Regions from separate parts of the Streptomyces sp. NPDC043812 genome, predicted to be linked through region 2. Evidence: riboswitches for the same ligand, from Rfam matches in the RefSeq annotation. Region 2 holds a riboswitch; the other holds the start of a gene.
The links. A riboswitch is a leader RNA that binds a small molecule or an ion and turns the genes downstream of it on or off. The one in region 2 is predicted to bind cyclic di-AMP.

Region 1: another riboswitch for cyclic di-AMP. It lies ahead of AC067Z_RS23975 (M23 family metallopeptidase); the one in region 2 lies ahead of AC067Z_RS20020 (M23 family metallopeptidase).

The regions. Positions count from the first base shown of each region.
Region 1 is NZ_JBWKCY010000016.1:181,286-188,529, reverse strand. Features, by position in the region: gene AC067Z_RS23985 (PrsW family intramembrane metalloprotease) at 1-125, shown strand, start outside; gene AC067Z_RS23980 (aldo/keto reductase) at 139-1,083, opposite strand; gene AC067Z_RS23975 (M23 family metallopeptidase) at 1,252-2,298, opposite strand; cyclic di-AMP (ydaO/yuaA leader) riboswitch at 2,310-2,466, opposite strand; gene AC067Z_RS23970 (PP2C family protein-serine/threonine phosphatase) at 2,728-3,897, opposite strand; tRNA gene AC067Z_RS23965 (tRNA-Met) at 4,094-4,167, opposite strand; gene sigJ (RNA polymerase sigma factor SigJ) at 4,306-5,184, shown strand; gene AC067Z_RS23955 (hypothetical protein) at 5,493-5,870, opposite strand; tRNA gene AC067Z_RS23950 (tRNA-Lys) at 5,982-6,057, opposite strand; gene AC067Z_RS23945 (FG-GAP repeat domain-containing protein) at 6,237-7,244, opposite strand, start outside.
Region 2 is NZ_JBWKCY010000013.1:18,795-26,038, forward strand. Features, by position in the region: gene AC067Z_RS20015 (SGNH/GDSL hydrolase family protein) at 1-256, opposite strand, end outside; gene AC067Z_RS20020 (M23 family metallopeptidase) at 434-1,384, opposite strand; cyclic di-AMP (ydaO/yuaA leader) riboswitch at 1,387-1,545, opposite strand; gene AC067Z_RS20025 (alpha-galactosidase) at 2,049-4,145, opposite strand; gene AC067Z_RS20030 (tyrosine-protein phosphatase) at 4,345-5,160, shown strand; gene AC067Z_RS20035 (DUF6126 family protein) at 5,164-5,340, opposite strand; gene AC067Z_RS20040 (helix-turn-helix domain-containing protein) at 5,356-5,943, opposite strand; gene AC067Z_RS20045 (aspartate aminotransferase family protein) at 6,005-7,244, opposite strand, start outside.

The DNA.
Region 1 (7,244 bases), on a different contig from region 2:
ACCACCTGTGGCGGCGCCGGGACGTGGCCGGCCCGGCCCTCGCGTACGCGGCACAGGCGACGGGCGGGGCGGGCATGCCGCCACCGCACCGGGACTACGGCGCCTACAACCCGTACCGCACCTGATCGGCCGCTCGGCTCACTCCGACGCTGCGGTCAACGCGGCCAGTTCCGACGGGGACAGTTCGAGCTCGGCGACGGCGACCAGCGCCGGCAGCTGCTCGACCGTACGGGCGGAGGCGATCGGCGCGGCGACGGTCGGCTGCGCCGCCAGCCAGGCGAGCGCCACGGTCGCGAGCTCGGCGTCGCGCGAGCGGGCGACCTCGTCCAGCACGGAGAGGACCTTCAGACCGCGCTCGGTCCCCAGGTGCTTGCCCGCACCCTGCGCACGCGCGCTGTCCACCGCGGCCCCCGGCCGGTACTTGCCGGTGAGGAAGCCGGACGCGAGCGCGTAGTAGGGGACGGCGGCCAGGCCGGCGCGCGCGGCCGTGCTCTGCAGCTCCCCCTCGTACGTGTCGCGGGAGACCAGGTTGTAGTGCGGCTGCAGGGCCACGTAGCGGGCGAGCCCCTCGCTGTCGGAGAAGTCGAGCGACGCCTGGAGGCGCTCGGCACTCAGATTGGAGGCGGCGATCGCGCGGACCTTGCCGTCCTTCACGAGCTGGTCGAGGGCGGTGATGATCTCCTCGACGGGCACGGACGGGTCGTCGAAGTGGGTGTAGTAGAGGTCGATGTGATCGGTGCCGAGCCGCCTCAGCGACTCCTCGGCCGCGGCCTTGATCGTGGGACCGGACAAACCCTTGTACTGCGGGTGGGCGCCGACCTTCGTCGCGACGACGATCTCGGAGCGGTTGCCGCGCGAGGCGAGCCAGTTGCCGATGACCGTCTCGGACTCGCCGCCCTGGTTGCCGGGCACCCATGCGGAGTAGGAGTCGGCCGTGTCGACGAAGTTGCCGCCGGCGGCTGCGTACGCGTCGAGCACGGCGAACGACTGCGCCTCGTCGGCGGTCCATCCGAAGACGTTGCCACCGAGGGCGAGGGGGAACACGGCGAGGTCGGACGAGCCGAGAGCGCGAAGGGAGGTCATGCGTGGGTCAACGACGAGGCCGCGCACGGCTATTCCGCCGGCCCGGCGTCGGGGCTGTGCACCGGGCCTACGGCGACATGAGGGTGCGCGGTACGGCATCGCCGTACCGCGCAGCCTTCCTGGCAGACCGCCCTCGTCCCGGGAGAGCGATCGGGCGATCGTCGAGGATCAGACGGTGAGGCCCTTGTCCCGCAGCCACGCCATCGGGTCGAGACCCGAGCCGCCGGGGGTGTGCACCTCCATGTGCAGGTGCGGCCCGGTGACGTTGCCGGTCGCACCGACGCGGCCGATGGTGTCGCCGGTGCCGACCTTCTGGCCTGCGCTGGCCGTCATCGACGACAGGTGGGCGTACCAGACCTCGCTGCCGTCCTCGAGTTCGAGGACGATGCGGTAGCCGTACGAACCGGACCAGCCGGCGGACTTGATGGTGCCGCCGTGCACGGCCTTGACCGGGGTGCCCGTCGGGGCGGCGAAGTCCAGGCCGGTGTGCTGGCCGGAGGACCACATGGAACCGGACTCGCCGTACGTCGAGGTGATCGTGTACGAGGACGTGGGCAGGGAGTAGCTCGCGGCAAGCTTGGCGAGCCGCTCCGCCTCCGCCTTGGCGCGCGCTGCCTCCTCGGCCTTGCGCTTCTTCTCGGCAGCCTTCGCCTCGGCGGCGCTCTGCTGCTTCGCCGCGGCGGCGGCGGCCTGCTCGGCAGCCAGCTTCTCGGCGGCGGCCTTCGCCTCGGCGTCCGCCTCGGCCCGCTGCTGCTCGGCCTGCTGGAGGATCCGGGCGCGCAGCGCCTCTCCGGCGCCCGCCTGCTCGCCGTCCGTGGCCGCGGCGCCGTCGGCGACGGTGGTCATCGCGGTGAGCGGCGCGGTGTTGGCGTCGGAGTCGGCGCCCGCGTCGTCGGAGATGAGCGAGCCCACGCCGGGAAGGGACGCGGCGTCGGGGAGGTTGTCCGCGATCGAGTCCGGAAGGGAGATGGAGACCGCCGGCTTGTCCTGCGCGGTGGCTATGCCACCGGCGCCGACCGCGGCGATGACACCGACTCCGAGGACGGTGGAGCTACGGGCGAGTCCGCCACGCTGTTTTGCGACGCGGTGCCGGCCGCGCACCGGACGGATGGATTCCTCGGTGGGATTCCATTCCTCCCACGTCCGCTCCGCAGGATCGTCACCGAAATGACCGGGTGCGAACGGGGCCTCGGGGGCAGGCATGTTGGACGCCACGAAGGCGTACTCCTTTCCTTCCTTCTCGCCTACCGGGTTAGCTGACGGGTTCGGAGCAGGAAGGTCTCCTACGAGCGTCTTCGACCGCGAACAGAGCGGCAAAAGGTGCCCGATTCACCCCAATTGATGGTTCCCCGGTTCCCTTGCGGGATTCGGCGCGTGCGCACGGTGCCGTCTCTTGCGACGACTGGGACGACCGCGCTGCGTTATCGAACGTTAATAGACGCCGGGGCCGGATTCCAAGCTGTTCCGACTGATCGTTAACGACTGTGGCCAGAACTTACCAGGACAGAAGCGTGCGGAATCGGGCGACTTGATCAAACCTCTTCACGGCGATTGCTTCTGACTGTTCGTCAAATGTTATGCGTAGTGGCACCTTGCGACTACGCACCGTGGCGGAACGCCGTCACCCACCCCGCAGGCCCCGACCTATCCGCGCTCCGGGTCCGTCTCCGCCTTCACGACCCGCACCGTGCGCCGCCTGTCCGGCTGCCCCTCGGCGGGCCGGCCGACCGCCAGCAGTGCCATGTCGTCCGTCGTCCCACCACCCGTGTAGCGGCGCACATCGTCGACGAGCGCGTCCAGCAACGCCTCAGGCCCGGGAAAGAGCCGGCCCCGCAACCGTTCGCCCGGGCTGTAGAACGCACCGCCCGCGTCACGCGCCTCGGACAGCCCGTCCGTGTAGAACAGCAGCGTCGATCCGGCGGGCAGCCGGTAGTCCTGAGCCCGGTCCGGCCAGGCCGCCAAGTCGCCCATGCCCAGCGGCAGGGCAGCCGCGGGCGGCTCCAGCATCAGCAGACCGCCGTCGGCGTGCAGCATCAGTGGCTCGGGGTGCCCGCGGTTCACCAGGCGCACCGTGCCGTCCCCGCCTCCGTCGCCCGGCGGGATCTCACCCAGCACGGCGGTGGTGAAGCGCTCCATCGTGTCCGGTTCCTCCTCCCGCAGCGCCTGGTCACGCTTCAGCGCATGCTCCAGACGCTGCGCCACACCCTCGAGCGAGTCCTCCTGCTCGGCCGCCTCCCGGAACGTCCCGATCAGCACGGCGACGGCCGCCACCGCCTCCATCCCCTTGCCGCGTACGTCGCCCACGATCAGCCGCACTCCGAACGGGGTGTCCTGCACGGCGAAGAGATCGCCGCCGATGAACGCGTCCTCCTGCGCCGCCTCGTACCGCGCGGCGATATGCAGTCCGGCGATCCGGTCCGCGGGGGTCGGCAGCACGGCCCGCTGCGCCGCCTCCGCGATGACCCTCGCCGAGGCGAGCCGCTCACTGCCGCGTTGCACCACCCCGTTGATCAGCAGCGCGAGGACGGCGACCGTGAAGACGGTGCTCGTCTCGGTGACCGCGGTGATCTGCCCGATGGTGCCGTTGTACGTGTGCATGCCGCTGACGGCCAGCATGGCCGCGATACCCATCAGCAGCGTCACCGTCCACGACACGATCGGCGCCGCGACCAGCGGGGCGGCCGCGAACAGCGGCACCGCGGTGAAGCGGGACGGGGTCAGCAGATCGAAGACCACACCGCCGACGATCATCGCCGCGGGCAGCACACGGACGAACCACGGCAACCTGTAGCTGCTGCCCTGCTCTCGCCCCACAGGTGATCTCCCGCCGCTCCGCCCGCGGCCACGCACGCTGCCGCGCTTCTCCCATGCTGCGCGCCGTGGCGCCCGGAGGCGACTTGCCACGCCCGCGCGGGCGAAACCCCAGGCCAGGGCTGGCGAGCGAACACGATCGCACATACGACGAAGGCCCGGTGATCGAGAAGATCGATCACCGGGCCTTCGCCTTCAGTAGCGGGGACAGGATTTGAACCTGCGACCTCTGGGTTATGAGCCCAGCGAGCTACCGAGCTGCTCCACCCCGCGTCGGTGAACACAACCTTACGCCATCGGAAGCAAGATCAAATCCACTTTTCGGCCCCGGTCCTCCCGAGCCGGTCACATCGGCGCTCCGCCACGCGTCATAACAGTGAAAACACGAGCAACGAGGGGTGTGGACGGACCATGAACGAACACGAATTCCTGGCGGAGCGTTTCGAGGAGCACCGCGGCCACCTGCGCGCGGTCGCCTACCGGATGCTCGGCTCGCTGAGCGATGCCGACGACGCCGTCCAGGAAGCGTGGCTGCGTCTGAGCCGCTCCGACACCGAACGCGTCGAGAACCTGGGCGGCTGGCTGACCACCGTCGTCGGCCGGGTCTGCCTCGACATGCTCCGCACCCGCGTCTCCCGGCGCGAGGAACCGATGGAGACCCGCATACCCGAGCCGATCGTCAGCGGCGCGGACAGCCTCGACCCGGAACACGAGGTGCTGCTCGCCGACTCGGTCGGCCTCGCACTGCTCGTCGTGCTGGAGACGCTGGCGCCCGCGGAACGGCTCGCGTTCGTGCTGCACGACATGTTCGCCGTGCCGTTCGAAGAGATCGCCCCCGTCGTGGGCCGCACCCCCGCGGCCGCCCGTCAGCTCGCCAGTCGCGCCCGCCGGAGGGTGCAGGGTTCCGCACCCGTCCCGGACGCCGACCTCGGACGGCAGCGCGAGGTGGTCGACGCGTTCCTGACGGCGGCACGCGGCGGGGACTTCGAGGCCCTCGTCGCCCTCCTCGACCCGGACGTCGTGTCCCGCTCGGACGGCGGCACTCTGCTCCCGGGTTCGCTGGTTCGCGGCGCGCAGGCCGTGGCGGGCAAGGCGATCACATTCGCCCGCTTCGCGGAGGCGGCCCTGCCTGCGCTGGTCAACGGAGCGGCCGGGATGGTCTCGACGGCAGGCGGCGTACCGATGTCGGTGATGGCGTTCACGGTCACCGACGGCCGGATCGTCGAGATCAACATCCTCACGGACCCCGAACGCCTCGCCGCGCTGGACCTCACGGTCCTTCAGCCGTGAGAACTCGGCCTGCGCCCGACAGGGCGCAGGCCGAGCGGGAGGCATTTCTGAGGGGGACGGTCTCAGCAGCCGACGGACCAGGTGTGGGAGCGGCAGTCGGCGGCGGGCTCTGCCCGGGGCGGGGCGGACGGAGGCCCTGGCGGGTGAGACAGGCGTCGGTGAGGCCACGGGTGGCAGCCTTGATCACCTCGTCCGGTCGGGACGGGGCACCGGGGCCGGCGCCGTGCAGCCGGTCAGGAGAAGGCCCGTCAGGAGCATCGGGGTGGTCAGCAGCCCAACAGCCCGCGTACGAAGGGACATCTGGCGAATCAGCCCGGCTCACAACCCATGGTCGTGTCACTCACGCCGTCGAACTTCGTCGGCCAGGCGGTCCAGTTGTTGTCGTGGTCGTCCGGCCGGATCTCCCGGTAGAGGCAACTGCCGCCGGATCGGTGGCTGATGGCGTAGACGCTGACCGCGGCGTGGGAGTCGAAGGAGTAGGCGTGCCGCTTCATCCGGGGATCGGCCTCGCGGTAGCCGGGCGGGGTGTAGGCCCAGGCACCTCCTGAACCCATCTGGTTGGACTCGGGCCAGAAGTACACCTGCCCCGGCGGTACGGCCTGAGCGGCGGGGGCGGTCAGGGCGGCCGGCGCGGTCAGGGCAGCGGCGAGAACGGTGACGACGGTGGCTCTGCGTCGGGAGCTCATGATCAACTCAACGGCGCACCGGCCGCCTGGTCACGGCAGGTCGGCTCGGAGCGCGATGCAGCCCGCGAACAGGATCAGCCCCACGCCAGAAGCTTCTGACGTGGGGCTGAGTGGTAGGCCGTGTGGGACTCGAACCCACAACCAACGGATTAAAAGTCCGCTGCTCTGCCAATTGAGCTAACGGCCCTCGGCACAACACCCCAGAGCATAACCAAAGAGATCCCCCGAGCCGATCGGGTATCCCACGCGCGCCCGCACCGGATGTGGCGGAACAAGGGGGTCCGGGCCCGTGGGACGGGACCGGACCTCACGACCGCACCACACCGAAGTGTCGTACGGGCCCTGTCCTGCGCGCTGCGCGGCGGCTCAGTACAGGCCCTTGAAGGCCGTCCAGCCGCCCCTCCCGATCTGCACGGGTCCGGCGATCGTGCCGTTGCCGTTGCCGCTGTGCCGGTAGAGGTTCCCGGCCGTGTCACGCGCCACGATGTCCGGCTTGGCGTCACCTGTGATGTCGCCCATGCCGACGACGGACGTGTACTTCGTGCCCCAGCTGCCGATCAGCCTCACCCGGGGGGTGACGCCGCCGGCCGCCGTGCCGTAGTAGCGCCACAGTGCGCCCGCTTTGTCGTGGCCGAGCAGGTCACCGCGGCCGTCGCCGTTGAGATCACCGGCGCCGACGATCTTCGTGTACGTCTTCCAGTTCGTACCGATCTTCACCCGGCCCTTGAGGCGGTGGTCCGCCGTCCCGGCGTAGAAGTACATGTCACCTGTGACCGTCTGACGGGCGATCAGGTCTGTGAAGCCGTCGCCGTTCACATCGCCGGGCGACGTGAGCACGTCGTACTGCCCCCAGCCCGAGCCGATCACCGTGCACGGCGCCGAGTGCGTCAGGGGGTTCCCGCAGCCGGGCCGGTACACACGCAGTTCGTTGCCGAGCCGCATCAGCACGTCGTTGCAGCGGTCGCCGTCGACGTCCCCGAACGGCACCGGATACGCGCCGACCGCGAACGTGTCGCCCGCCTGACGGGCCGAGACCCCACCCGTGCCAGTGCCCTTGTACTGCAACACCAGACCAGCAGAGTCCTTCACCAGCATCTCGCCGAAACCGTCGTTCCCCGCCAGGTCACGCCGGACCGGCGCCGCACCGCTGATCGCGACCGTGCCGGTCGTCCTCAGGTCCGCGCCCTGGCCGTCGGCGGGCTTCGCCGTCAGGGTCCACGTGTAGGCACCGTTGGCGACGAGCTTGCCGTTGCCGTCCTTGCCGTCCCATGCGCCCTCGATCAGGCCGCGGGCCTCGCCGCCGGAGAGTGTCCGCACCCCCGCGCCCGTCGCCTTGCTCTTCAGGGTGAGCGTCCACGATGCCGCGGGCTTGGA
Region 2 (7,244 bases):
GGTCGGGGGCGAGTTGCTTGGCCCTCGGGACCTGCTCCGCCACGATCTGGTCGAGGAGCCGGCCGCGTACGGCGAGGTTGGCGTACCTGAAGGTGTTTTCCGGTGCGAGGTCGTCGAGCAGGACCGCGAAACGGTCCGCCCAGCCGACGAACGTCCCGTCGGGACCGGGGTCTCCTACGCCCTCGGTGAAGCTGTCACCGATCGCTGCGTACGACCCGAATGCGCCGATGTTCTCTGTTCTCGAATCGTCTGCCACAGGAGCACATCTTTCCTTTACGGATGTGACCTACGCGACCGTAAGGAGGGGTTGACGGGAGGTGATCTTTACCACCAGTCGAGTTTCCACCAACCCGGAATACGCGGAATCCCTCGCTCCGCCGCCGGACGGAACGAGGGACGAGCGTCGGCCCGCCCAACGGCGGGCCGTAAGTACTCAGATGGAGACGCCGTGCTGACGCAGGTACGCCATCGGGTCGATGTCCGAGCCGTAGCCCGAGCCGGTACGGATCTCGAAGTGCAGGTGCGGGCCAGTCGAGTTGCCGGTCGAACCGGAGAGCCCGATCTGCTGGCCGCCGCTCACACTCTGCCCGCCGGAGACGGACAGGGAGGAGAGGTGGGCGTACTGCGAGTAGGTGCCGTCCGTGTGCTGGATGACGACCTCGTTGCCGTACGAGCCGCTCCAGCCGGCCGAGACGACGGTGCCGGGGCCGACGGAGTTGACGGTGGTGCCGGTGGCGGCGACGAAGTCGACACCGGTGTGGTAACCGCTGGACCACATGGAGCCGGACTGGTGGTACGGCGTGGAGATGCCCGCGCCGGCGATCGGCACCGTGAAGCCGGCGGCCGACGTCTTGCTCTCGGGCTTCTCCGCGGGCTTCTCGGCAGGAGCCTGGGGAGCGGCGGGCTTCTCGGCAGGCGCCTCGGGAGCGGCGGGCCGGACGGAGTCACGCGAGGACCGGGACTGCGACTCGGTGCGGGGCTCCGGGTCGCTCTTGGCCTTCGACTTCGCACCGATGGTCAGCTCGAGGCCGGGGTGGATCAGCGCCGGGTCGGCACCGATGGCGCGACGGTTGTCGTTGAACAGCTGCTTCCAGCCGCCGCGGACGTCCTGCTCCTCCGCGATCTTCGACAGATAGTCGCCGGGGACGACCGTGTAGGTCTTCGGCGCCTTCTTCGCGGCCTCGACGGCCGGAGCGGCGGCGAAGGAGGCCGGGGCGGCGGTGGCCTTCTCGGGCGCGGCGGCGGGGGCCGGGCCGGTCGCGGCATTGGCGCCGGTGGCGCCGAGCAGCGGCAGTGCGATGGCGGCGCCACCCGTACCGGCGACGACGAAGCCGCGGGTGATGGGGTTGGCCTTGGGACGGCGGTGCTTGCCCTTACCAGGCATGGCGCATTCCTCTCCGGCGCCGGCGAGGTGAGCTGTCGGGTTCGAGCTGGAGATGCCCGTTCGCGCTTGTTGCGCGAATTAACCCCAAGCCGTCCGATTTTTCCGGATACGGCGTACTACCTGGTTCCCCCGCTCCTGCCACACGTGGGTGGGTTCGAAGTCCGGTCGGCGGCAGGATTAGGCGGTCCGTCCGGATTGGTCGTGACCGTAGGCGAGCCGGGCACGCGCAAACAAGCGGCAGATTTCGCCGGGGATTGTCGGCTCGGAATAAAGCAAGGATTCCCCGTCACCCTCCGTGGACAAGGGATCTTCAATTCCCTGCTCCGCAACGGAATTGAGGCACCGAACCCCGGTACGTTCCGTCACGAATATGATCCTGCTCACCTGCCGGATCCCATCTCCCTTGCAGACGGGGCACGTTATATCGAATGACCCAATTCGGACAGAAGCAGCAAATGATTACCTAAGCCCGCACTTATCCATCAAGTGTTGTCGACAACGCCCGACTTCGTCCCCGCCGGACTCCGGGCCCGAGTGACGCGGGTCACTCGCCACCCCCACCCCTCGCCTGTGTCGTTCGCCGTGAAATCCCATCCAACGGCACACCGTGCGCGGGCAGCGAATTCGGCAGCCACCTTTTCCGTGAACGGAATTGAGGCGTCCGTCACGCCTTCCTGAGCCTGATCACGTTTGCATCCAGATCGCCGGTCAGCCCGGTGTGGAGTCCGTGATGGATCAGCACGGCACCTCGGTGGACCTTCCCGCTGTCCAGGCAGAGGTAGGCGGCGCGCGGGTCGATCCCGCGCAGTCTGACGGGCGGCGGCCGCTCGCCGTAGTGCTGAGCCTGAAGTGTCACAAGGACGACGATGTCGTCATCGCGGACATATTGGACAGCGCTGAGCCCGCCGTCCGGATCACGCAGCCGGTACAGCTCGCCGTGCTGCACCACCGGCCTGATCTCCTTGTAGAGCCGGACCCAGCCGCGGGCCTCGGTCAGCTCCGCCTCGCTCCAGTCCGTGAGATCGCCGCCGACACCCAGCACCCCCGCCATGGCACTGACGAAACGGAAGCGCAGACTGCTGCGCCGACCGTTCAGCTGGACATTGGGGCTGTCGGTGACCCAGGCGGCCATGACCCGCGCCGGGTGCAGCTGGCTGAAGCCGTGCTGGATGGCGAGCCGGTCCAGCGGGTCGGTGTTGTCGGAGGTCCACACCTGGTCGGTGCGACTGAGCACGCCCAGGTCGATCCGGCCGCCGCCGCCCGAGCAGGACTCGAAGGCGACACCCGGGTGCGCCGCCCGAAGACGGTCGAGCAGCGCGTACAGGGCATGCACATGCTCGACCCACAACTTCTGCGGGTAGGGCTCCCCCGGCCAGCCCGCATCGGTGAAGCAGCGGTTGAAGTCCCACTTCACATAGTCGACGGGAGCAGCGGAGAGCAGGCCGTCGAGCTGCTCCCACAGATACGCCTGCACATCGCTGCGCGCGAGATTCAGCACCAGCTGATTGCGCAGTTCGGTACGCGTGCGGCCGAGATGGTGCTGCACCCAGTCGGGATGCGCGCGGTAGAGATCGCTGTCGGCGTTGACCATCTCCGGCTCGACCCAGATGCCGAACTGCATACCGAGGGCGTGCACTTCGTCGGCCAGCGGCTTCAGCCCGTGCGGGAAGCGGTCCGGGTTGGGTGTCCAGTCACCGAGCCCCGCCCGGTCGCTCGTCCGGGCCCCGAACCAGGCGTCGTCCACGACGAACAGTTCGACACCCATCGCGGCGGCCCGCACGGCGAGTGCCCGCTGCTGCTCCTCCGAGATGTCGAACCCGGTGGCTTCCCAGGAGTTGTAGAGCACGGGCCGGTCCTGCCGGGCACCCGGGATCACATGCGCCAGCTGCCAGGCGTGCCAGGCGTGGCTCGCGCCGCCGAAGCCGCCCTCGCTCCACAGTCCGGCGAACACGGGCGAGGTGTAGCTCTCGCCGGGAGCGAGCCGCAGCAGCCCGGAGTCGTCGTGGCCGGCCCCGCCCGTGATCTGCACCATCCCGTCGGGCAGCTGCTGGACGCCGATCCGCCACGAACCGGACCACCCCAGCGCGCAGCCGTACACCTCGCCGTGCTCCTCGGTGGCCCCCTCGGCGTCGAGCGCGACCCAGGGCAGATGCTGGTGACCGGTGTGGCCGCGACGGCTTCCGATGATCTTTTCGCCGTAGGTCAGCGGCGACCGGACGAGCAGTGACTCGGCGGCCCAGCGGCCGTGCAGCTGCCCGAGCCGCCAGGCGTCGCGCCGGGGAAGCGTCCAGGTCGCGGCGTCGGCCCGGAGCAGTTCGAGGTCGGGCCCCGCGCCCTCGTGGGCGACGGTGACCCAGCGTTCGATCACGTCCGCGTCGTCCCGCATGCGGTAGTGGAGGGTGAGGCCGAGGCCGTGCACGGCGTCGGTGAAGTGCAGCCGGAGCTCGCCGTCCGCCGGATCCGTCGCGGCGCCTGCGAAGGCCCACTCGGTGCCCCGGACCTCGGCCGTGCGCACGGAGAGCGCCGGCCTCACGAACCGGGGGCCGCCCTCGACCGGGTACTCCTCATGTCCGTCGAGCGGGGCCTCGAAGGGCCAGTAGGGCGGCGGTCCCGCTGCGGCGAGGGCTTCCGCATCGGCTCCCGAGATGCGCGCACCCCAGTGCAGATGCACCAGTTCATCCCGTTCCGTGAGGTGAAGTGCGTAGCTGCTCGTGGCTCCGGTCAGCAGCCAGATACGCCCTTCACCGACGGTCTCCATCATCCCGACCCCTCAGCTGCTCACAGATTCTCAGATAGGCACAGGTTCACACAGGCTCGAACATCATCAACTGTCCGCAGCCGCGGGGGCAACGCCCTTGCGCCATGGGCGAGATGATTGCCCGATGAATGGAGTGTCGTATGGTCGGGATCGCGCCATCGTCGGCGACCGGCGCCGACGGCAGTCATCTGAAGGAGTCCACGTGACGCAGCAGCTGCCGCAGGCCCCGTCCACCGAGCCCCGGCTGGCCGGAGTCCGCAACTTCCGGGACGTGGGCGGACTGCCCACCGTGGACGGCCGGCGCGTGCAGCACGGCAGACTCTTCCGCAGCGGACACCTCGCCCATGCGACGGCGAGCGACGCCGCCTTCCTCACGGATCTCGGACTCCACACGATCTTCGACTTCCGCAACGCCGCCGACCAGCGGCTGGAGGGCCCGGACGTCGAGCTGCCGGGCGTGCGCAATCTGAATCTGCCGCTGAGCGACCCGGCCGACGGCGCCGAGTTCTGGAAGATGGTCCGCGACGGCAATCTCGACCAGCTGAAGTCGATCCTCGCCGACGGCAAGGGCGCGGGCCGGATGACCGCGTCGTACCGGACGATCATCAAGTACCGGACCTCGGAGCACAGCCGCGTTCTGCACGCGCTGGCCGAGGACAGTGTCCCGGCCCTCATGCACTGCGCGGCGGGCAAGGACCGTGCCGGTCTCTCGATCGCGATCACCCTGCTCGCCGTCGGCGTCGAGCGGGATGCCATCGAGGCGGACTACCTCATGTCCAACGACCCCCACCGCCGCTACAAGGTCAAGCGCAGCGACGACTCCCCCGCCGCCATGTCCCCGGAGGTCATGGAACTGCTGAGCCCGCTCTTCGACGCCCGCGCCTCCTATCTGGCGGCGGCGTTCGAGACGATCGAGGAGACCTGGGGCGGCACCGAGCGCTACCTCTCCGAGGGCCTGGGGCTCTCCGCCGACACCCGTGAGCGGCTGCGCGCACGTCTCCTGACGGACACCCCCTGACCGCTACTGGTTCTGTCCGCCGACCAGGAACAGCAGATACAGGAACGCGGCGATGAGGTGGCCGGCGATCAGATAGGCGAACAGCCGGATGACCAGCCCACGCGGAAAGCGCTCCTCGCGCCGGTCCTCCGGCCTGCTCGACAAGCGCCTGTCCAACGGGTCGTGCGACATGTCCTGGATCACATACCTTCCGGGTCAGACGTGCGGATGCGGGTCAGGGCTCTGCAGCAGGGTGTGCACGAACAGCAGCTCGGCGCCCTCGGGTGCGGCCGCGGAGATACGGTGCGGGGTGAGCGAGTCGAAGTGCGCGCTGTCCCCGGGCGCGAGCTCATGGACCGTGTCGCCGAGAGCGAGGCGCAGCCGTCCACCGACGACGTACAGCCACTCCTCTCCCGGATGCACCCGCACCAGATCGCCCTGGGCGCCGTAGGGCACGACCACCCGCAGCGCCTGCATGGCGCGGCCGGGGGCTCCGGCCTGGTGGTAGGTCCAGCCGTCGGCGGTCGTCGGCTCGCGGCGGCCGCCCCGGATGACGGGTTCGCGTTCGGGCGGCAGCTCGCCGAGGACCTCGGCGACCGTCGTACCGTAGATCCTGGCGAGGGCGAGGAGCATGGGCAGCGAGGGCTGCCGGTTCCCTGTCTCCAGCCGGGACAGATGTGCCGGGGAGAGCCCTGCGTGGTGGGCTGCGGCCTCGAGGGTCAGCCCGCGGCGGCGGCGCAGATCGCGCAGCCGGGGTGCGACGCGACGCAGCCCCTCGGCCGCCGATTCGGCGGATGTGGTCATGCCTCCATTGCGCCAGCCGGTTGCCTCCAAGGCAAATTTCTTGCCTCAGAGGCAAAACGCCTCAGCGGCCCGCCACCGCCTGCTTCACCAGCGTCTTCCCGAAGTCCCACATCAGACCGCCCCCGTTGTGGGCGTCGTCCATCACCGCCGTGAACGCCTCGACGAAGCGGTCCACCTCGCGCTCGCCGATGATCAGCGGCGGGATCAGTTTGATGACCTCCATGTGGTCGCCCGAGACCTGGGTGAGGATCCGGTACTTCTGCAGCAGCGGTACGACGACCATCTGCGCGAAAAGACCCTTCCGCGCGGCCTGCAACATGGTCCAGCGGCTGCGCAGCTTGATCGACTCGGGGCGGCCGAACTCGATCCCGATCATGAGCCCCCGGCCGCGCACCTCGTGCAGCAGCTCATAGCGGTCGACGAGCGCCGCCAGCCGGGCCCGCAGGAGCTCCCCCGTCATCCGTGCGTTGGCCACCACGTGCTCGTCCTCCAGCACGGACAGAACGGCGAGACCGGCGGCCATCGCCTGCGCGTTGGAACCGAAGCTGGCGGAGTGCACCAGCACCCGGTCCATGGACGAGTAGACCTTCTTGAAGATCCAGTCCTTGCCGAGGGTCGCGCCGACGGGGACATAGCCGCCGGAGAGCGCCTTGGCGACACAGACCAGGTCGGGCTCGACGCCCGCCTCGTACTGGAAGGCGTAGAAGTCGCCGGTGCGTCCGAGGCCGGTCTGCACCTCGTCGGCGATCAGCAGCGCCTTGTGGCTGTGCAGAAGCTCCTGTGCTTCGCGCAGGAATCCCGGCGGGCTCGACAGCACACCCTTGCCCTGGATCGGTTCGACGACGAAGCCCGCCACATCGCCCTGCTTGAGCTCCTTCTCGAGGGCGTCCAGGTCTCCGAGCTCGACGGCTGTGTCCGGCAGCAGCGGGGCGAAGCCGTTCCGGAAGCCGTCCTCGCCGTTGACCGACAAGGAGCCCGCGGTCAGTCCGTGGAAGGCGTGCGAGCAGTACAGGATCCTCGGCCGCCCGGTGGCGTAGCGGGCGAACTTCAGGGCTGTCTCGACCGCCTCCGTACCGCTGTTGCCGAAGAAGACGCGCTCCAGGTGCGGGGTGTGGGCGAGCAGCTTCTCGGCGAGCAGTCCGGGCAGCGGCTGGCAGTCGAAGCGGGTGAGATCGGCGAGCGAGGCGTCGAGCACGTCGTGCAGCGCCTTGCGCACGACGGGGTGGTGCCGGCCGAGGCCCATGACGCCGAAGCCGGCGAGCATGTCCAGGTAGTCGTTGCCGTCGGCGTCCCAGAAGTAG